2 regions of the Flavobacterium sp. YO64 genome follow, and region 2 is predicted to be linked to the other one. Evidence: riboswitches for the same ligand, from Rfam matches in the RefSeq annotation. Region 2 holds a riboswitch; the other holds the start of a gene.
The links. A riboswitch is a leader RNA that binds a small molecule or an ion and turns the genes downstream of it on or off. The one in region 2 is predicted to bind cobalamin.

Region 1: linked by a shared signal. The riboswitch ahead of BOW57_RS18355 (TonB-dependent siderophore receptor) and the one ahead of BOW57_RS17730 (TonB-dependent receptor) in region 2 are both predicted to bind cobalamin.

What each region holds. Positions count from the first base shown of each region.
Region 1 is NZ_NRQV01000036.1:19,917-30,793, reverse strand. It holds gene BOW57_RS18355 (TonB-dependent siderophore receptor) at 1-1,609, opposite strand, end outside; cobalamin riboswitch at 1,637-1,842, opposite strand; gene cobC (alpha-ribazole phosphatase) at 1,909-2,445, opposite strand; gene BOW57_RS18345 (adenosylcobinamide-GDP ribazoletransferase) at 2,430-3,221, opposite strand; gene BOW57_RS18340 (transposase) at 3,406-3,846, opposite strand; gene cobT (nicotinate-nucleotide--dimethylbenzimidazole phosphoribosyltransferase) at 3,919-5,601, opposite strand; gene cobU (bifunctional adenosylcobinamide kinase/adenosylcobinamide-phosphate guanylyltransferase) at 5,728-6,237, opposite strand; gene BOW57_RS18325 (DUF5522 domain-containing protein) at 6,310-6,672, opposite strand; gene BOW57_RS18320 (ABC transporter substrate-binding protein) at 6,865-7,911, shown strand; gene BOW57_RS18315 (iron ABC transporter permease) at 7,978-8,946, shown strand; gene BOW57_RS18310 (ABC transporter ATP-binding protein) at 9,070-9,846, shown strand; gene BOW57_RS18305 (tRNA (cytidine(34)-2'-O)-methyltransferase) at 10,044-10,502, opposite strand; gene BOW57_RS18300 (pseudouridine synthase) at 10,572-10,877, opposite strand, start outside.
Region 2 is NZ_NRQV01000033.1:15,184-26,060, reverse strand. It holds gene BOW57_RS17760 (LytTR family DNA-binding domain-containing protein) at 1-522, opposite strand, end outside; gene BOW57_RS17755 (sensor histidine kinase) at 519-1,541, opposite strand; gene BOW57_RS17750 (outer membrane beta-barrel family protein) at 1,684-4,068, shown strand; gene BOW57_RS17745 (hypothetical protein) at 4,177-4,476, opposite strand; gene BOW57_RS17740 (helix-turn-helix domain-containing protein) at 4,597-4,824, shown strand; gene BOW57_RS17735 (homocysteine S-methyltransferase family protein) at 5,067-6,017, opposite strand; cobalamin riboswitch at 6,193-6,430, shown strand; gene BOW57_RS17730 (TonB-dependent receptor) at 6,510-8,579, shown strand; gene BOW57_RS17725 (YncE family protein) at 8,613-9,770, shown strand; gene BOW57_RS17720 (PKD-like domain-containing protein) at 9,780-10,877, shown strand, end outside.

The sequences.
Region 1 (10,877 bases), on a different contig from region 2:
TATTTCTAGAATAAGAAACGGAACCTGTAACTTTATTAAACGGAACAAAGAAAAGCTGTTTTTTTGTTTCTTCGTCTTTAGAAACAGTGTAAGCATAAGAAGCATTTGCACCAAAAATATTTTTGCCATACTGTTTTTTCCAGCTCAACAAAGTTTCGGCACCATAACTATTAACCTTATCTCTATTTTGAGGTGTCCAAATACCATTTGAACCCGGAACCCATTGCAGTAAATCTTTAATTTTGATGTAATAAAAAGTCTGTGTCAACGAAATGTTTTTAAAGGTAAAAACGTTTCCAATTTCTGCCTGATAAGAGCTTTCTGGTTTTAAATCGGGATTTCCGCCTTCTTCCCAATATAAATCATTAAAAGTTGGGATTCTGAAGTTTCGAGATAAATTCAGTTTTAAATTGTACAATTTGTTAAACTGATAAGAAGATCCAAGATTAAACAAAACAGGTGATTTGTAATTGTCTGTAAATTCTTTTCGAATCCCAAATTCATTTTTCCAGTCAGTCGAGAAATCTTGTTTTATAAGTAAAGCAGCCGAACCAATTTCTCTAGTGTTATCTCCAAAACCACTTCCGAAACCTTTTGTTCGGTTATAATCTATGATTCCATTTATCTGAGTCGACTTAAATAAAGTGTAACCTAAATCAGCTTTAGAAATAAAACTTTCCGTTTTTCCGTATGTATATTGATTTTTTGAATTATCAGCATAATACTGATAGTTTTCAAAAATATACGCCGTTTTGAAATTTGCAGTTAGTTTTCCAAAATTACCGTCGTATTCTAATAAGTTTCTATTGAAACCATTTACATACTTGCTTTTAGTTTCCGTTTCAGTAATTAAAGAAGTATTTCGATCAGTATTTGAAGTTTGAGTATATAATTTTAAGCTGTTTTTAGCATTAATTTTATATCCCAAATTAGCATTCATTGTAATAACGTCGTATTGTCCGTTTTGGTTCCAGCGCTGTTCACCTCTCCAAGTATATCGATTTAAATATTTATAATCGTTTGTCGAGCTGTTTTTAGAAAAACCAATTTGAGCGCTCCATTTTTCGTTAGAAATATTAGTTTTATAATTGATTCCAATCGTGTTGAAGCTTCCATAATCTAGTCTTAGATTATTTTCAAAAAGCTTATAAAAACTCATGTCATTATTTAAATGCACCGTTCCTCCAATTGCGCCGCTGCCGTAAATAACACTTCCTCCGCCTGCTTTTACGCTGACAGAATTATAATCGGAACCAGAAATGGTGTTGAAATCAGTACTTCCGTTCATTTGAGAATTAATATTAATTCCGTTCCAGATTACTGCAGTCTGCGAAGAAGTAGTGCCTCGAAAAGAAACTGTCGAAAGCATTCCACGTCCATATTCTTTAAAATAAAGAGTAGAATTAAAATTTAATAAATCAGTAAGTAAAGCTTCATTTTTACTTATAATGGAATCATTAAGTTTTAAAACCGATTGGGAGTTGGAGTATTTTTTTAGATTAGCATCAGAAACCAGAACCTCTTTCAGGTTGTTAATAGAATCTTTTTGCGCCAAAATACTTTGACACAACAATAAGAAAAGGCAAGCAAAACGTATTTTTAAAGTCATAATTTCTACACTCTTTTTCCCGAGAGCTCGATATTTTGTTATAAAGGCAGGTCTCCTGGCTTGCGTCTTGTTGTTTACCTTCCCATTCGCCGGGGCGAGCAGTGGTTTTGTAGTTTACAACAAGCATTCTTTTTAGAACAAAGCTTACAGTTGCGGGTACAGCTCAAGAATTTTTACTTGATTCCCTTTTAATGTGTTAGAATAAAAACACAACCTTAATTTGCTGCAAATATAAAGTTAAAAATAATGATAATTCAAATTTGTTTTAGTTTTCGGGGTAAACTGCAAACAAAAGGACTTTAAAATTCGATTTTTATAACCTCTCCAAAGTCAACTTTGTTTTGAAAAGCATCCTTTAGCGGTAGTGAAGTCTGGTGGCATAAGATACTTCTAATTACACCGGCATGTGCCGTAATAATAATTGGAGAATTTATTTTTTTTGATGTAAGTGTGGCTATAAAATCTCCAACTCTTTCGTGTAATGCTGTAAATGACTCACCATTTTGAGCTTTAACGTTTACAAAATCTTCCATCCAGGGATTTAGTTGTTTTGGTGGAATTTCATTCCAGTTTTTCAATTCCCAATCCCCAAAATTCATTTCCATTAAACGCACGTCTTCTTGATATGAAATGGCGTTGATTTTTGTTTGAATGTATTTTGCTAAAGTAACACAGCGTTTTAATGGACTTGTAAAAATCACAGCTTCTGAGGGTAATTTTGAAACAATGTTTTCGAATATTGTTTCAAAAGGTGCTGCAATATCTACATCAGATTGCCCGTAGCAGATTCCTTTTTCGCAGACCGTTTCTGTATGACGAACTAAATAAATTTCCATATCAAAAGAAAGCTTAAGTAATAAACAACTTCACAAACTTGCTGCGTTGCGCCAAGACAGTCCCCCGTATAGCCGTCTATCCATTTTTGGAAATATTTCGCAAGGAAATAACGCATAATAAAAACAGGAATTAAGGCAAGCAGAAATTTAAAGTTGAAATAGGAGAGTATCAATAAAGGAAGCAATCCGAAGAAAAAAGACCCGAAAATTTCTTTCCAGCTATGATTTTTTGCAATTGGTTTACTTTTGCTTGAAGCATCGTCTCGAGAATATTCATGCGTGAAAATAATACTAATCGCGGCCAAACGACTTACAGAATGAGCGGAAATAAACAACAGAAAAACTAATAAATAAGAATTGCTGTTTGTAAAAAGTGAAATTGATTCCGTCAGTAATTTATATTTTGCTAGAAAAAGCAAAACCAAGCCAATTGCTCCGTAAGCTCCAATTGCGCTGTCTTTCATAATCATTAGGATTTTTTCTTTAGTCCATCCTCCGCCAAATCCATCGCAGACATCAGCAAATCCATCTTCGTGAAAAGCTCCAGTTGTCAGTACAGAAGTTATGATGGCAAAAATAACTGCCGTTTCTGTTGATAGGAAAAGAGAAAAAATATAGAAAGCAGTAAATGAAATTGTTCCTACAATCCAACCGATAAATGGAAAATATCGAGTTGCTTTATTTAAATAATCTGGATCATGATTGATGTTTTTTGGACAAGGAATTCTAGTATAAAACATTAAACAGGTAAAGAAAATATGTAATTCTTTTTTCATTTAGATTGTAGATTTTTGGCTAAAGCCCATTTAGACTGCAAATATATACCAACATCTAAAGATGTTGGCTATTCAAATTTATATTGAGAGTATTTTGTATCGTTGAGTTTAACCAGTCCATTTGAATAGCCTCCAGATTTATCTGGGGGTAAAAAATTAAAGTTACAAGGGCTTTAGCCAAACGCTATTTACTTATTGCTTTTTGAAATCCAAATTTCATCATCATTTCATCATATTCTTCTTGAAATGTTTTCTTTTTGTGATGCTCTTCTTGATTTTTAATGTAATCTCTCACTTTATCAACAATAGACTCTGATACCGAAACTGCAAAATATTCGTCTTGCCATTCAAATTTACAGCTCGTTAATTGGTTTTTATTAATCCAATATGAAGATTCGCCTTTTAATAATTGTATTGTTTTCTGAATTGTTTGATCATTTCCTAATGAAATTAGGCAGTGACAATGATCTGAATATCCGCTAATAAAGTCAAGATATATTTCTTTTTTTAATGCATTCTCTTTTATGTGCTGCCAGATTTTTTGGCGTAGATCAACTGAGTTTAAAAAAGGAAACCTATTTTTAGTACTCCAAACACAATGAACATAAATTTTAGTAAAAGGCATGTATGATTTTTTAAATAATTTCAATCTGTAACTCAAAGATATAAACTATGATTTAAAATTGAAAGCTATTTCTTACGATTTATTGCTGATCCCTGCACTTTCAAAACTAGCCATTTCATTTAAAAATGCTTCCGCCGATTTTAAAATCGGAAAAGCAACAGCGCAGCCGGTTCCTTCGCCCAAGCGCAAATCTAGATTTAAAATAGGTTTTGCATTAAGGTAATCTAGTAATTTTATATGTGCTTTTTCGGCAGAGCAGTGGCAGAAAACAGCATTGTGTTTGATGTCAGGATTTATTTTTGAAGCTATTAAAAAAGCCATGCTGCAAATAAAGCCATCAACCAGAATAAGCATTTTGTTTTTATAAGCAGCGAGCATTCCGCCGGCAATTTGTAAAATTTCAAAACCGCCAAAATAAGCCAGCTGCTGTTTTAAATCGGCTTGACCAGAATAATTTTGAATGGCGCTTTTGAGCAAATTTTGTTTTTGAATTAGCTTTTCGTCTTCAACACCAGTTCCTTTTCCAACACAATCTTCAATTGGTAAATTAGTTAAAAGGCTCATTAATACAGATGCAGTCGAAGTGTTTCCAATTCCCATTTCACCAAAACCTATACAATTTGTACCTGTTTTGGCAATCGTATCAACAATCGATTTTCCTTTTTCAAGACACAATTGTAGTTCGGTTTCACTCATCGCTGGAACATGAAGAAAAGATTGAGTTCCTTTTGTAATTTTAGCATTTATCAATTTAGCATTTGTGGGAAAATCATAATTTACACCTGAATCTACAATAGACAAATCAATATTATTTTGACTGCAGAAAACATTGATTGCGGCTCCGCCTTCCAGAAAATTAGTAACCATTTGGCGAGTAACATCTTGCGGATAAGCGCTGACACCATGATTTGCAATGCCGTGATCAGCTGCAAAAACCACTATAGCAGGATTTGTTATTTTTGGATTTAAGGTTTCATAAACAGTTGCCATTTGAAAAGCTAAGGTTTCTAAAGTTCCTAAAGCGCCAATAGGTTTTGTTTTTGAATCTATTTTATCTTGAAGAAGTGAGCTGAAATCCTTGTTAATCTCAGTATCACTTTGTTGTTTTAAATCTAAATCAATAAAATTTGATTTCTGTATTTTATCGATTTCAGTACAAAACGGGGTTTCAGATTTTTGTTTCCAATGTAATTGCTGCAACATTGGCTGATTGTTATAATTTGTTGCTGGTTTGCCGATACAGAAATACCCAAGCGGTTCTATATTCTCTGGTAAATCAAGGATTTTTTTAAATTGATAATAATTGATAATTGAAACCCAGCCCATTCCATAGCCTTGTTCAGTAAGTGAAAGCCAAATGTTCTGGGCAGCACAAACTGAGCTGAATTTTACAGCTTCGTTACTTCCAATTGTTCCAATCGTAAATTGATTAAGAACAGAACGATCATAAGCAATAATAAGTCCTAAAGGAGCTTCTTCAATTGCTTCTAGTTTTAAGGATCTGTAAAGTTCTTTTTGCTCAGGATTATCAGTTAGTTCTTCGGCTTTTTTGTTATAATCTAAAAAAAGTTCTTTTATTGCGGTTTTAACTTCTTTAGATTTAATGATATAATATCTTGTTGCATCAGTCAGCCCAACAGAAGGCGCCCAATGTCCAGCTTGCAAAGCTTTCTGAATTACTTCATCGGGAACTTCGTCTGTCGTAAAATGCCTTGTGTCACGACGTGATTTTAAAATATCATCTAAATAACTCATTTTCTAATTCCAATTTTTTAACTCCAAATTTCAATGCAACTGAAATTTGAATATGTAAGTAAAGGTAGGGCATAGTGTTGGAATTTGGAATTTTAATTTTAGAATTTCCTTTTAAAGAATAGAATTTTATCCTTTGATTTTGACAGGAATCCCAGAAACCATTAAAACAACTTCATCAGCTTTTGATGCCAAAAATTGATTCATCCAGCCTTGCAGTTCAGTAAACTTTCGTCCAATTTCGGTAGAAGCATGAACGCCCATTCCAATCTCGTTTGTAACAATAATAAGTGATGTGTTTTTTTGTTCGGCCAACAAAAGAAACTCTTTTTTAGCTTCTTCTAAACTTAAATTGACATCATTTTTATGATCTACAAAAAAATTGGTCAACCAAAGTGTTACGCAGTCGATTAGAGCAACTTTGCCCGAAAAATCAATTTTACTTAAGTATTTTTCTTCTTCAATATTAGTCCAACGTTCGTCACGATCTTTTTGATGACGGTCTATCCGATTTTGAAAATCGGAATCCCATTTTCGAGCTGTAGCCACATAAATAGGATTGTTTGTAAGTTGTAAAGCCAGAGATTGGGCATATCCGCTTTTTCCTGAGCGTTCGCCGCCGGTTATCAAGTAAATCATTTTTTGTTAGTTTGGAGTTATGTGTTGTGAGTTATGGCTATAAGTTACTTAGCGATTCATAATTCAAAACTTTTAATAAGGGCAATGTCTGCAGTCGTTTCCGCAACAGCTTCCTCTTTTGAGATGAAACCAAGACTTGAAAACATAATTGCCATTTTCAATATAATAATCGATGCCTTCAATTAAGTTTTCTGTTTTAGGAAGGGTTGCGGCTTTATTTTTAAGTGCTTTTTCGGGAGTCAATGTTTCTATGTAAGCGTCGATTTTGTCTTCGCAAGCTTCTTTAAAACAAACTGGGCATAAACAATCGCCTCCTTCAGAAAGATTAAAAATAGGCGGAAAATCATTGCACCAGCATTTGTTTTCAACCGAAATATCTCCACAGCTGAATTGAGTTTCACAGCTCGAGCAAACTTTTGTTTTTGTGGTATTCATAGTGTAAAGATACAGTTTGTTGAATTTTGTAGGAATAAAAATAAACAAAAAAAATAGAAAATGGTTTACCTTTGTCCCTATCCAAAACGTAAAACATGAAATATTTATTCCCTAAGTTAATTTTTATTTTCTCTTTTTTTATTCTAACAGGATGTAAGAAGACTGAAACAGTTGAGATTGCAAAATCTGAAAGTGCAAAAAAATAGTATTGAGTTTGCTTCAGGTCTTTCGATTGTTAAATATGATGGATATTCGGTTGTTACGGTTATGGAACCGTGGCCTAACGCTAATAAAAATTTCAAATACATTTTAAAAGAAAAAGATGCAAAGGTTCCAGATAGTTTGGCAACTTACACAACTATAAAAGTGCCCTTAGAGTCCATTGTGGTTACTTCAACTACTAATGTACCATTTTTAGAAATGCTTGAAGTCGAAAATAAACTGGTTGGTTTTCCACACACAGATTATGTTTCATCAGAAAAAACAAGAGCCTTAATTGATAAAGGTTCGGTAAAAAATGTAGGTCAGAATGAAAAATTAAATATTGAACAATTAATCGAATTAGCACCGGATTTGATCGTAACGTTTGGGGTAGACAACAATAATCCGATGTTAGATAATTTAAAGAAAAGCGGTCTAAATGTTTTTATTCAAGCAGATTGGATGGAACAGTCTCCACTTGGAAAAGCAGAATGGATTAAGTTGTACGGAGCTTTATTTGGTAAAGAAGAAAAAGCCAAAGAATTGTTTGATAAAATTGTAGAGAGCTATAATCAAGCTAAAAAATTGGTGGCAGATAAACCTGCATCTTCAACAGTTTTATATGGTTCGATGTACGAGGATGTTTGGTATGTGGCCAAAGGAAACAGCTGGGTTGCTCAATTTATGAAAGATGCTCATGCCAATTATTTATGGTCAGATCTAAAAGGAACCGGAAGCGAAGGTTTGTCTTTTGAAAAGATATTAGTAAAAGCTAAAAGGGCTGATTTTTGGATAGCTTCAGGATCTTTTAAAAGCTTAGATGAAATAGCAAAAACAAATCCGCATTACAGTCAGTTTGATGCTTTTAAAAATAAAAATGTGTACACATTTGAAGGTAAATTTGGAGCAACAGGAGGTACTGTTTATTATGAATTGGCTCCAAGTCGTCCAGATTTAGTCTTAAAAGACTATATCAAAATTTTTCATCCTGATTTATTGCCAAGTTACGAGTTTACTTTTGCATCTAAATTAAACTAAGATCAATTGATAAATAAAACGCGAAATATAACTCTGTTTTCCATACTTGGTTTAGCACTTTTGTTTATGTTTTTCCTTGACATTAGTTTAGGATCTGTTACAATTCCGTTCAAAGAAGTCTGCAGCAGTTTAACAGGAGGACAGGCAAGTAAATCAACTTGGGAATATATTATTATCAATTACCGTCTGCCAAAAGCAATTACAGCTATTTTGGTTGGAGTAGGTTTGTCTATAAGCGGTTTACTGATGCAGACATTATTTCGGAATCCATTAGCAGGACCGGATGTATTAGGATTGAGTTCTGGAGCAATTTTGGCAGTAGCAATTGTAATTTTGGGAGCTGGGATATTACCAACTTTTTTAAGCTCAGTTTTATTGTCTCCATATGGAATTGTACTAGCATCAACTTTAGGTAGTATTTCTGTTTTGCTTTTAGTTTTGCTGGTTGCACAAAGATTGCGAAATACAATGGCGATTTTAATTGTTGGACTTATGTTTGCCAGTTTTACAAGTGCCATTGTTGGGGTTTTAACCTATTTTAGTTCAGCTGAACAATTGCAGAAGTTTACCTTTTGGTCTTTAGGAAGTCTCGGAAATCTTTCTTGGACATCGATCGTTATTCTGGCGGTTTGTATAAGTTTTGGTTTACTCTTAAGTGCAGGCAGTATTAAGCCTTTAAATGCCTTGCTTTTAGGAGAGAATTATGCTAAAAGTATGGGTTTAAATTATAAGAGAGCACGATTAATAATTATTCTTGCAACAAGTATTTTAGCAGGAAGTGTTACTGCTTTTGCAGGACCTATTGCCTTTATAGGTTTGGCTGTTCCGCATATTGCAAAACTGACATTTCAAACTAGTAATCATACTGTTTTATATTGGAGTACGTTTTTTTTTGGCGGCATAATTATGCTGTTTTGCGACATGGCATCGCAGATGCCGGGATTAGAGGTAACATTACCGATTAATGCAATTACCTCAATTATTGGTGCGCCGGTTGTAATTTGGCTGCTAATGCGAAAAAGAAATTTTCAGTAAATTGTATTAGCCACAGATTATATGGATTAAAAGGATTATCTCCTGCTATTAAAATAAATTAATCTTTAGACAAAGAAAAAACTTAGATACTTAGAACCTTAGCAACTCAGAACCTTAAAATAGATGAAATCAATTTTAAATACATCAAATTTAAGTATTGGATATAAGACCAAGAAGACAGCTGTGACTATTGCTGAAAATTTAAATTTGAATTTAACTTCTGGGAAACTCATTTCGTTGATTGGTGCTAACGGAATTGGGAAATCGACTTTGCTGCGAACTATTACAGGTATTCAGCAGCCTTTGTCAGGAACAGTTTTTTTGAATGATAAGAATATCAATACCTATAAGCCGTTAGACTTAGCTCAAAATCTAAGTTTGGTTTTAACCGAAAAACTGCCGCCAAGTAATCTTACTGTTTTTGAATTGGTTGCATTAGGCCGACAACCGTATACTAATTGGGTTGATTCTTTAACTCAAACGGATATTGAAAAGGTTCAAGAAGCAATGGCGTTGACACAAATCGAACATTTGGCTCAAAAAAAACACTTTGAAATAAGCGATGGTCAATTGCAAAAGGTTTTAATAGCCAGGGCTTTGGCTCAAGATACGGCACTGATTATTTTAGATGAACCTACAACACATCTTGATTTATTGCACAAAGTTTCTTTATTTAAATTGCTGAAAAAACTAACGCAGGAAACTCAAAAATGCATTTTATTTTCGACTCACGATATTGATTTGGCAATTCAATTAAGTGACGAAATGATTATTATGACTCCAGAAAGTGTTGTTCAAGATGAACCTTGTAATTTAATTTCAAACGGAAACTTTGCCACTTTGTTTAAAGATGAACATATTGTTTTTGATGCCGAAAAAGGGAAGTTTATTGTGACTTAGAGATATTTTTAGAAGTTTTGTTGTACGAAATTCAAGCCCCAGAGGGACGTTATATTTATAGAAATATTAATCACATTTAGTAGAACGAGCCCCATAGGGGCGAAATATATCGCTCCGCTGGAGCTTCCATGATGGTTTAATTTTAGGTTATAAATATTACGCTCCTCTGGAGCTTATGATGAAAATATTTAATTAATTTAAACTTTTTTAACTCCAATCTGTCTTTTAGCTTCACCAACAACAAAAGCGACAGAATTTGCGATGTTAAAGCTGCGAATTAGTTTTGACATTGGAATCGTTAAATGGTTTTCGAAACGAGCCAAAACTTCTTTGCTTAATCCAACGCTTTCTTTGCCAAAAACCAGCCAATCTCCATCTTGAAAATCTGTTTCTAAATACGATTTATCAGCATGAGAACTCATCAAAAAAACACGCGATTGATCTGGAATCTGCTTGATCCATTCCTCTATATTTTGGTATTCAGTTACATCAAGATGAACCCAATAATCCAAACCAGAACGTTTTAGATTTTTATCGTTTATTACAAATCCGAAAGGATGAATTAAGTGCAGTCGGCTTTCTGTTCCTACACACAATCTTCCAATATTTCCAGTGTTATTTGGTATTTCTGGTTCTACAAGAACTACGTTTAGCATTATCGTTTATTTGTTTATTCGGTTAATCGTTAATTTGAGAATTATCTGATTTTTAAATTGACTCATTTTCTAATTAAAGTTATCAACTTCGAGAACTTCTCCAGCTTTTAAGTTTTGCAAATATACATTTCCTATTCTAACGCGAACTAAACGTAAAGTCGGAAATCCAACGGCAGCAGTCATTTTTCTAACCTGACGAAATTTTCCTTCATTCACGGTAATTGATGCCCAAGAAGTTGGTCCATGACGTTCGTCTCGGATTTTTTTTGCTCTAGGGCCAAAATCAGGTATTTCGGTCACGATAAAAGCAGTACAAGGTTTTGTTTTGTATTTTCCACCTTCAAAACCTATTTCGACACCTTTTTGTAATTGTTC
Region 2 (10,877 bases):
ATCTTTCATATTTTCGAGAACCATAATTTTTTCGCCTTTTGTGTGTATTCGGATATAATCTTTTAATCCTTCAATGTAAAGAATGTTATCTGTCGCAATTTTATAGTGCTTCCTTTCGGCTTTAACAAGCAAAAAATCCTCAGAATCTTGGTTCTGAAAAGTTTCCTGCCAGCGAATGAATTTCTCAACACTTTGATAAAACCTATTAAACACTATAGGCTTCAGTAAATAATCAATTACATGAAACTGAAAAACATCTAAAGCATAATCTGTATAAGCAGTTGTAACAATAAAGTTATGCTTTTGGTTAAACATCTGCATTAGTTCGATACCGGTAAGCTGCGGCATTTGTATATCAATAAAAACCAAATCGACTGTTTCATTATTCAATATTTCTATTGCTTTAAAAACATCCGAATCAGCATACAAAACATTCAATCTAGGAACTTTTGATGCATAATCTGCCATAAGTTTTACCGCAAATGGCTCATCGTCTAATATAATACAATTTATTTTTTTCATTTTAAATCTATTTCAAGTTCAGCTGTAAACTGATTATTTTGATTCACTAATTTTAATTGATGTTTTTGAGGATAATGAAATTCTAATCGCTTTTTTAAATTATCCAGCCCAATTCCGCCCAGTTTATCTTTCTTTTGTATTGCAATACTATTTATTACCTTAAAATGGAGCTTTTTGTCTTTCAAGTTCAAATTAATTACAATCGGATTTTCGTTCGAAGTTAATCCATGTTTTAAAGCATTTTCAATTAATGGAGATAAAACATAGGGCGGAATTTCTTCTGAAACCTCTGCTGTTTCAATTCGAAAATCGATATAAGCATTTTCCTGATGTCTTAATTGTTCAAGTTCGATGTAGGCATTTATATAATCGATTTCATCTTGCAATCTAATTTTTTCTTTTTGAGATTCATAAGTCGTAAAACGCATAATTTGGCTTAATTTTTCAATCGCCTCCAAAGATTTATCCGATTGAAAATACACCATCGAGTAAATGTTATTTAGTGTATTAAAAACAAAATGAGGGTTGATCTGTGCTCTTAGAAATTTGATTTCGGTATTTTTATTTTCTTCCAAAATAATCTGATTGTATTCTAAAAGACGAATAAAATAAATCACAAACCAAAGCAGTGAACTCAAAATTACAGCCGAACTGCAGTAATTCAAATTATCCAGCATATAGTTAAAAAAATCAGGATTTGTATAGTTTATTTTATCAAATAAAACTGCTGTTATAACTTGCTCAATCAGCCATCGTAATAAGGTAAAAAACAGGTAAGAAACCAATACGCCTGCAAAAAATACTTTCCATTGAAAGGCTTTAAAAACCCTTTTCATTACAATTAAATAATGAAAGTAAAAGGTAAAAACAAAAACAATGCAATAGGTTATAAAAAACAAATCTGGAACAAAAACATTTGTTTGTATTGGATTTTTGGCAAATGTAAAATACACCATCAAAAGCCAATATATAACATGAATGATAATCTCTGCCTTTAGTGATAATGTTTCCTTACGCATAATGTTATTATTTTTTTTCAAAGATATACATTCATAAAAAAGTCTAAAAACGGGTTTGTAGATTATTCACGGGGGTTTGTCGATAAAAGTAGTTTTAAGCATTTTTTCAGCACAGTTTTGCATGGTAATTAAATCAAAACCCATGAAAAAAGTTATCATCCTATTGTTTATTCTTCTTAGTCAAACTAATGTATTCAGCCAGCAATTTTCTATTAAAGGAAAAGTAATAAATCAAAACAAAGAGCAAGTCGAGTTTGTAATTGCCAGTTTATTTAAGGACAACAAAATAGTTACATCCGTTTCGACTGACAGTTTGGGAAATTTTGAAATGAAAACTGAAAAAGGAAGCTATAGATTGCAGCTGGAACAATTTGGAACAGAATACGTCAACAAAGAAATTATTCTTGACCAAAACATTGATCTAGCCATAATTGAAATTAAAGAATCAATAAACCTTGAAGGAGTAACCATAAAATCTAGAAAAAAACTGGTTGAACAAAAAGTCGATCGACTTGTTTTTAATGTCGAAAATTCTGTAACTGCCACCGGCGGAACAGCTTTGGATGCCTTAAAAGCAACGCCAACGGTAAGGGTTCAAAATGAAATTATTTCGATTGTTGGAAAAGGCGAAATTTTTGTCATGATCGATGATCGCCTGCAAAAAATGCCGCAAGAAGATTTGGCTGCGTTTCTAAAATCAATTCCGTCTGATAACATTAAAAGTATTGAAGTCATAACGACTCCGCCAGCAAAATATGATGCAGAAGGAAACAGCGGACTTATCAATATCAAATTAAAGAATGCAAAAGCAAATTCATGGAATGCTAATATTGGAACTTCATACACACAAAAAACGTATGGAGGCGAAAACCTAAACGGATTATTTACTTATAATCATGATAAAATTTCGATGCAGGCTTCTGTTAACAAAGGAAAACAAAAATTACGCTCTACTTCAGAAAGTGCTATATTTTACACGAACGAGTTATGGAAAGAAGATATTAAAAACAAATCGGTGATTGATGTATTGAGTTTAAGTTTTGGTCTTGATTACAAACTAACTAATAAATGGACAGCAGGAATTCAATATCTTGGTAGTTTTACAGACAAAACCTCAACTAATAATCCGTTTACAACTATATATAATAATAGCGGAACGGCAGATTCTTATATCGCTTCGGATGTTAACGCAGCCAACAATCCAAAAATGAATACTATTAATTTTCAAAATTCTTTTGTATTAGACAGCTTAGGAAAAAACATTTCGATTAATATGGATTACTTCAATTACAGTAAAAATGATTATCGTTTCTTTTCTGGAAATGAACTAGATCACAATAAAAATATTATTCCTAACACTTTTTTTTCGTCGACTACCAGCAATGTCAATACAATCAAAAATTACTCTGCAAATGTCGACGTTTCGTTACCGTATCAATGGGCAGACATTAGTTTTGGAGCAAAAGCTTTTCATACCAATACTGATAACAATTTAGCCGTATACAACAACGAAACAGGAACTGCAGTTTTCAATACAAACCAGTCGAATATTTTTAATTACAAAGAGTACAATCAGGCTGTATATTTTTCGGGAAGCAAAAAGATAAATTCTAAATGGGAAACACAAATTGGTTTGCGAATTGAAGCTACACAAACCAAAGGTTATTCTGAAAATTTAAATCAAACTACTGCAAATCATTATGCAAAATTATTCCCAACAGCTTATTTAACGTATGCGTCAAATGAAAACAATTCTTTTTCTTTAAATTACAGCCGAAGAATCCGCAGACCTGAATTTGAGTATTTAAATCCTTTTGTAATTCAAACAAGTCCTTATTCTTATTCGCAGGGAAATCCGTATTTAAAACCTTCGATAATTGATAATTTTGAATTCTCATTTATCCGAAATCAAAAATGGGTTAACTCTGTGTATTTTTCTCAGGTTTCAGATTTCGGGCAGGAATTATCTATCATCGATCCTGAAACAAACAGCACCAAAAGAATGCCGTTAAACTATGCGAATACATATCAAATAGGCTTTTCTACTTCGTACAACTTCAATAAATATTCTTGGTGGAACAGTTTTACAGGTTTTAATTTAAACTATCAAAATGTAAAATCAAGAACAAATTTCATTAGTTCTATAGATGGATACAACGGATATATTTACAGCAATAATGACTTTACTATAAACACTGCCAAAACAGTATTTATTGGATTAAATTACGGCTTACAGCTTCCTGGACGTTATCAAATTTTTAATATTTCGACTTTGAACATTTTAGACATTTCGGTTAAAATGGTCACTTTCAAAAAAAACCTGTCAATTACATTTCTAGCCGAAGACGTATTGAATGCACAAAAACCATTAATTACCTACACTTCAAACGGAATAAAAACAAACATAAAAAGTTACGGAGACACTAGAGGTTTTAGAATTTCGTTAAGTTATAAATTTGGCAATCAAAACATTAAATCAAAACAGCGCGATTTTGGAAACGAAGACGAAAGAAATAGAATAAACTAATTACAGTAATAAAAAACAGAGCTTCAGAGAAATCTGGAGCTTTTTGCTTTTAGTTTGATTTGAAATCCAAAATCAAACAAATAGCCGCAACGCTTTTTACAAAAACTTTTAAACCAGCGAAGATTCTCCAGCAAACTGTTGATTGATTTTATCCAACAGTTCAAATTCGTCTAAAGGAAATAATTCGATAATGTGCTCTAAAATTAATCCAACATTAATTGAGGAATCTTTATCGTTATCAAGTCCCAAAACACATAATTTCAGCATATTATTAATCATACAACCGAGCTCATAATAAGTTGAAAATTTGATTTCTGTTTTACATTCTTCGCTATTGTCGCTTGATCTTTTTAAAACACTGAAATACTGTCTTATCTCTTCTAAACTTTTAGTTTCTTTTACTTCCATACTATTTTTTTTTTATGAATAGGCAAATATACATATAAAAACAGACGTATTTGACTGGATACATATATTCCTGTTTTTTTAACTTCATATTTATACTTTTCCACTCTTAATAATTAAGAAATGAGAAAAACTGAAGTACCTGAATCTGTAAAAATTGTTGGGAATAACATAAAAGAGATTATTAAAGAAAAAGATCTCAAAGTAAGACATGTTGCCCATGATTCAGATTTAGATATTGAAGCATTAAGAAGATATATGCTTGGTAAACAAATTATGGGTATTGACAAACTTATTCGTATTGCCAAAGCTTTGAATGTCGAAATAGCTGAACTATTTCGCAAGATATAATCAAGAGATAATTCATTTTGAAGCAATTCTTACAACAAAAAAATTAAACACATAGAAACATAGATTTTATAGGCTTAATTTAAGGAGACAAAAAGAAACTCATTTCTTTCACATAGCTGTTTATGTGTATTTTAGACAAGTGAAACGCCTTATTTTAAAGTAACAAATCTATGCTTCTATGTGTTAAAACATACCGCAATCAAAGAGGTAATTTATTTAAGTTTAGAATTATAAAGCTGTTTTTAAACTACTTTCAATTGCTTTACAATCTCGTGCATATGTTCTTCATCGGTGCCGCAGCAGCCTCCAAATACATTTAAATGGCTAAAAGTATCTTTTAAGTTTTTGTATTCTTTACCCAAATCCTTAGGAATTCCTCGATCTAATTCTGTGGCTTCGTCTAATTCGGCGTGGCTTTTACAAGATGCATTTGCTCGAAAACCTTTTATTCTTTTTACCCAATTTTCATTTGCATTGGCTTTCAGTTCGTTTACAAAATGCGTAGGATGCGCACAATTTATCATATAATACAAAGGAGGAATATTTACACTTTTGTCTATTTTTTCGATTGTGTCTTTTAAGCTCATTCCAGTTGGCAGTTTTCCATCAGTTTCGACTGTAAACGAAATAACTACAGGCAAACTTACAGTTTCGGCAGCTTGAACAATACCTATCACTTCTTCGATATAATTCATGGTAAGTGCCGAGACAAAATCAACCGGCATTTCACTCAATGCTTTTATTTGCGCTAAGTGATATTGTTTTGCCTCTTCGATATTCATACAATTATCCGGCACATAACCGTCGCCTCGAGGACCAATGCAGCCGCTTATAAGAATTGATTTTATGGAATTCGAAAATTCTGTTTTTAAATCTAATAAAAGCGAAACTGCTTTTTCATTCAACTCAAATAAGGAATCTTTTGAGTACCCAATTTTTTCAATCCACTCTGGATTTGCGCGCCAAGTTGGACTTTCTAAAATAAAATTTGTTTTATACTTTTCGGCAATTTTTAAATAACGCGAATAATAATTTTTCATGCTGTCGTATCCTTTTTGATCTTTTAATATATCAAAAGCAGCAAAATAAGGCAGATCAAAACCTTCTAGAAAAACCAATGTTGTTTCGAGTCCGCCATCGGTTAAAAACAAATCTTCAGATTCATTTGGCAGTGTATTTTTAGTCTTTTTCATCTCCACTTCATTAAATACAAAACATTAATAATCAAATAAATAACACTATAAATATACAAAATTTCGACTTCTTCAAATAAAAAAACAAACAAAAGCAAAATCAAGAACTTTGCTTTTCAAGAATACTTTTCAGCAATTTTTCCAAAAACATAACCATAACCATAAAGAGTTTATTTACTTTTGCACCCGCAATGGTTTAGCTGCAACTTTTCAAGTGCAGTTAACGAAGAGGGAATCAGGTGCAAATCCTGAACAAGCCCGTTACTGTAAATTCCATGCAACATTTTGACAGATTAGGAAAGCTTTTTTAGCTTTCGAAATCAAATCTTTTGCCACTGCATTTTTATCAAATGTGGGAAGGCGGCTCAAAATGGGAATAAGTCAGGAGACCTGCCACTGCATATAATTTTAGGCTCTCGCGGACCAGAGTTTTAAAGACAAACACATTTATCAAACTAAACATTTGATTTCATTTTTTCCGTTTAAAACTATTTGTCACAAATAGACTATTTTGCTATGCACGTATGTAAAAACAGGCATTTAAGCCTGCTGCATTGTGGATTATGTGCCTTATTATGGATTTTATTTATAAATCCGATTATGGCACAGGATAATCCTAAAACTAAGGAGCGAGACTCTTTAAAACCACTTGTGTTAAACGAAGTGATTCTAACTGCGAGCAAACGCGAGTTTAGGATCGAATCGCCTATGCCTGTTCAGATTTTATCGGGCAAACAGCTCGAAGCACTAAACAGTCTTTCGGTTGCAGATGCGGTTCGTTATTTTTCGGGCGTTCAATTGAAAGATTACGGTGGAATTGGCGGTTTAAAAACCATAAACGTTCGAAGTTTAGGAAGCGCTCATACAGCAGTTTTTTATGATGGAATGACAGTTGGAAATGCGCAAAACGGTCAAGTCGATTTAGGAAAATATTCTTTGGACAATATTGAAGCTATCGAACTTTATAATGGTCAAAAATCGACTATTTTTCAACCTGCACGAGGTTTCTTCGCTTCAAGTACACTTTTACTAAAAACAAAAATTCCTGTTTTTGAATCGGGTAAAACCTCAAATATTAGAACTTCTTTTAAAACTGGATCTTTTGGATTAGTAAATCCTTCTGTTCTTTATCAGCAAAAAATAACTTCCAAAACAGCACTTTCGTCCAATATTGAATGGCTTAAAGCCGATGGAAAATACAAATACCGCTATCAGAAAAAAGACGGTTATGATACAACGGCAGTTCGCCAAAACGGAGATATAACCGCACTTCGCGCTGAATTGAACCTGCATACCAAATTTGGCTCGAACGCTCTGGCAAACTTTAAGGCTTATTATTACGATTCTGAACGAGGACTTCCGGGCGCAATTCTAGCCAATAGATACGAGCATGTGCAAAGACAATGGGATCGTAATTTTTTCATTCATGGTTCTGTACAGAATTCCTTTTTCGAAAAACATGAAATGCTTACTAATGTAAAATTCAGCCGAGACTACAGCCGTTATATCGATCCTGATTATAAAACCCTTGAAGGCGCATTGGATAATAAATATTATCAAAACGAATTTTACGCTTCGATTGTCAATCTCTACGCTATAAAAGATTGGTGGAAAATGTCATTTGCAGCAGATTTCTCTCTTAATACGCTTGATGCCAATTTATACCGTTTTCCCTATCCTGCCCGATATTCTTATTTGGGCGTTATTTCCAGCGAAATGCATTGGAAACGACTTGATATTCAAGCCAATTTACTTGGAGCTTATGTCGATGAGCAGGTTAAATATTATCAGCAAGGCGATAGTCAGCATGTTTTCTGCCCTGTTGTATCAGCTTCTTATCAACCTTTTACGATAAAGAATTTCAGAGTTCGAGCGTTTTACAAAGAGTCTTTTAGAATGCCAACTTTCAATGATTTGTATTACACTTTTATAGGCAACAGTTCTTTGCGTCCAGAATTTACAACGCAATACGACGTGGGAACTACTTACAGTATTGAACCTAAAAAAATACTGCAATCAGTATCATTTCAAGCCGATGTTTATTACAATCGAGTAAAAGATAAAATTATCGCAATGCCGTCATCTAACCTTTTTAGATGGACTATGATGAATTTGGGCGAAGTCGATATTCGCGGCTTAGAACTAAACACCAATTTCGTTTTTAAATTCCCTCAGCAAATATTTCTAGATTTAGGTTTAAGCTATACCTATCAAAAAGCAATCGACATTACTGCAAAAGGCACAACTTATGGCGACCAAATTCCTTATACACCAGAAAACAGCGGCACAATAACCTCATCTATCAACTGGAAAAACTGGAATCTTAACTACAGTTTTATATATACCGGCGAGCGTTACAGTCAAAAAGCAAACATTCCTGTTAATTATGTTAAGCCTTGGTACACCAGCGATATGGCTCTTATTTGGAATGGAAAATTCTCAAAAATCCCTGTAAAATTAAGCGGCGAAGTCAATAATTTATTCAATCAATATTATGACGTGGTACTCAATTTTCCTATGCCGGGAAGAAACTATCGATTAAGCCTTTCTCTAAACTTTTAAAATAAAACAGCAACACTAAATAAATTCTCAGCAATGAAAACAAATTTCAAATTTTGGCTTTTACTCGTTTTTGCGGCAGCGGCTCTTCAAGGATGTCAGGAAGATGACCCTATTATTCCTGAAGAAGTAGAAGTTTTACCGCCCGAAACTGTTACAACCGTACAAGGTTTTTATCTTCTTAACGAAGGGAATATGAACATGAATAAAGCTTCATTAGATTATTACGATTACGAAACCGGAAGTTACAAGCGTAATGTTTACGGTCAGGCAAATCCTGATGCGACTTTAGGTCTAGGCGATGTAGGAAACGATATTGGCATTTACGGTTCAAAATTGTATTCGGTTATCAACAACTCAAACAAAATTGAAGTTATGGATGTGGTTACCGCAAAACGCCTAAAAGTAATTGACATCAAAAATTGCCGATATGTAACTTTTGCCAACGGAAAAGCTTACGCAAGCGCCTATGACGGCGAAGTACAATTGGGAGAAAATTCTCCAAATGGCTTTGTTGCCGAAATAGATACCACTTCGCTTTCGATCACAAAAACGGTAAAAGTAGGCCGTCAGCCCGAAGAAATGGCTGTTGTAGGCAATAAACTTTATGTTGCCAATTCAGGAGGATATAGTCCGCCAAATTACGAAAGAACAGTTTCTGTAATTGATCTAAAAACTTTTACCAAAATAAAAGATATTGATGTTGCCATAAATCTGCATAGACTTGAAGCTGATGAAGACGGTGATTTGTATGTAAGCTCTCGCGGCGATTATTATGATATTCCTTCAAAATTATTTGTTATTGATACTAAAACTGACCTCATTAAAAAAACTTTTGATATTGCCTGCTCCAACCTTACTATCGTTGGCGATAAAGCTTATATAATTGGATCTGAATTTAGTTATGCCACATTCGATTATATCATAAACTACAATTTGATTAATGTTAAAACCGAAACTTTACTTACAGAAAGCTTTTTACCTAAAGCCGTCAGCGACGAGATTAAAACTCCATACGGACTTACGGTTGACCCAGTTTCTCTAAATATTTTTATAACAGATGCTGGAGATTATGTTTCGCCCGGAAAATTATACTGTATTGATAAAAACGGGAATACAAAATTCACGGTTACAACTGGAGATATTCCAGCACATTTTGCCTTTAAAACAAAAAAAACAATAATTAATCCATAAATTTTAAAAATGAAGAAAATTCTACTTGCATTGTCTGTTGTCCTGCTTCTTTCAGGCTGTTATAAAGACGATATTAACGATCTAAAAAATGATGTCAATGATTTGAAAAACCGTATGGCACAATACGAAAACCTGCTTGATGTATTAAACAAAAGGTTGTATGTGGTAAACTACGAAACTAAAGACGGAAGTTATGTAATTACAATGAGCGACGGATCTAAATTAAATGTCCGCAATACCTCATCGTTTATAAAAATTGGCGAAAACGGAAACTGGTGGATCGATGGTGTAGATACTGGAAAATCTGCAAAAGGTGAAAGCGGAGCCAAAGGCGAAGCTGCAAAAATTACTATTGGAGCTAACGGAAACTGGTTTGTTGATAATGTAGACACTGGCGTTTCTGCTTCTGGTCAAAAAGGAAAAGATGCGGCAGAAATTACGTCGGTTGCATTGGCAAACGGAATTATGACTTTTACTTTTGCCGATGGCCGTACAATCAGCATCGTTGCGAGCGCTCCAGAAATTACACTGCCAAACCCAACTGGAGGTTTTGCTGTAGATAAAATGCAATGGTTTAAAGTTCAGCCTCAATTAACAAACGCTGCAAACGCAACTTATAAATGGATTGTAAACAGCCAAGAAGTTGCTGCAACAACTGACTTGTTCTATATTTTTAGTGCTGCAGGAACTTACAATATCGAGTTTAAAGCTAAAAATGGAGTTGGCGAAAGTTCTAAATCTTTTACTGTTACTGTTGCTGAAAAAGCATATTTAAACAAAATTACACGTGTTTTTGACTTCTTTCCTGCTCCAGGACAATTTGTAAATGCTCTGCCTGCTGCAACTGCCACAGATACTGACGAAACAATGCGTGTAAAAGCCGAAACAGCTTTAACAGCAGGAAACATGATCAGCCTTGGAGGATTTGGAGGTTATGTGCAATTTGGTTTTGACCATACGATTATCAATAAAGAAGGAAATGATTTTGTAGTTCTTGGAAATGCTTTTACAGATTGGGCTGAACCAGGAATTGTAATGGTTTCTTACGATGCAAATGGTAACGGAAAAGCGGATGACGAATGGTTTGAAATTGCAGGTTCTGAACAC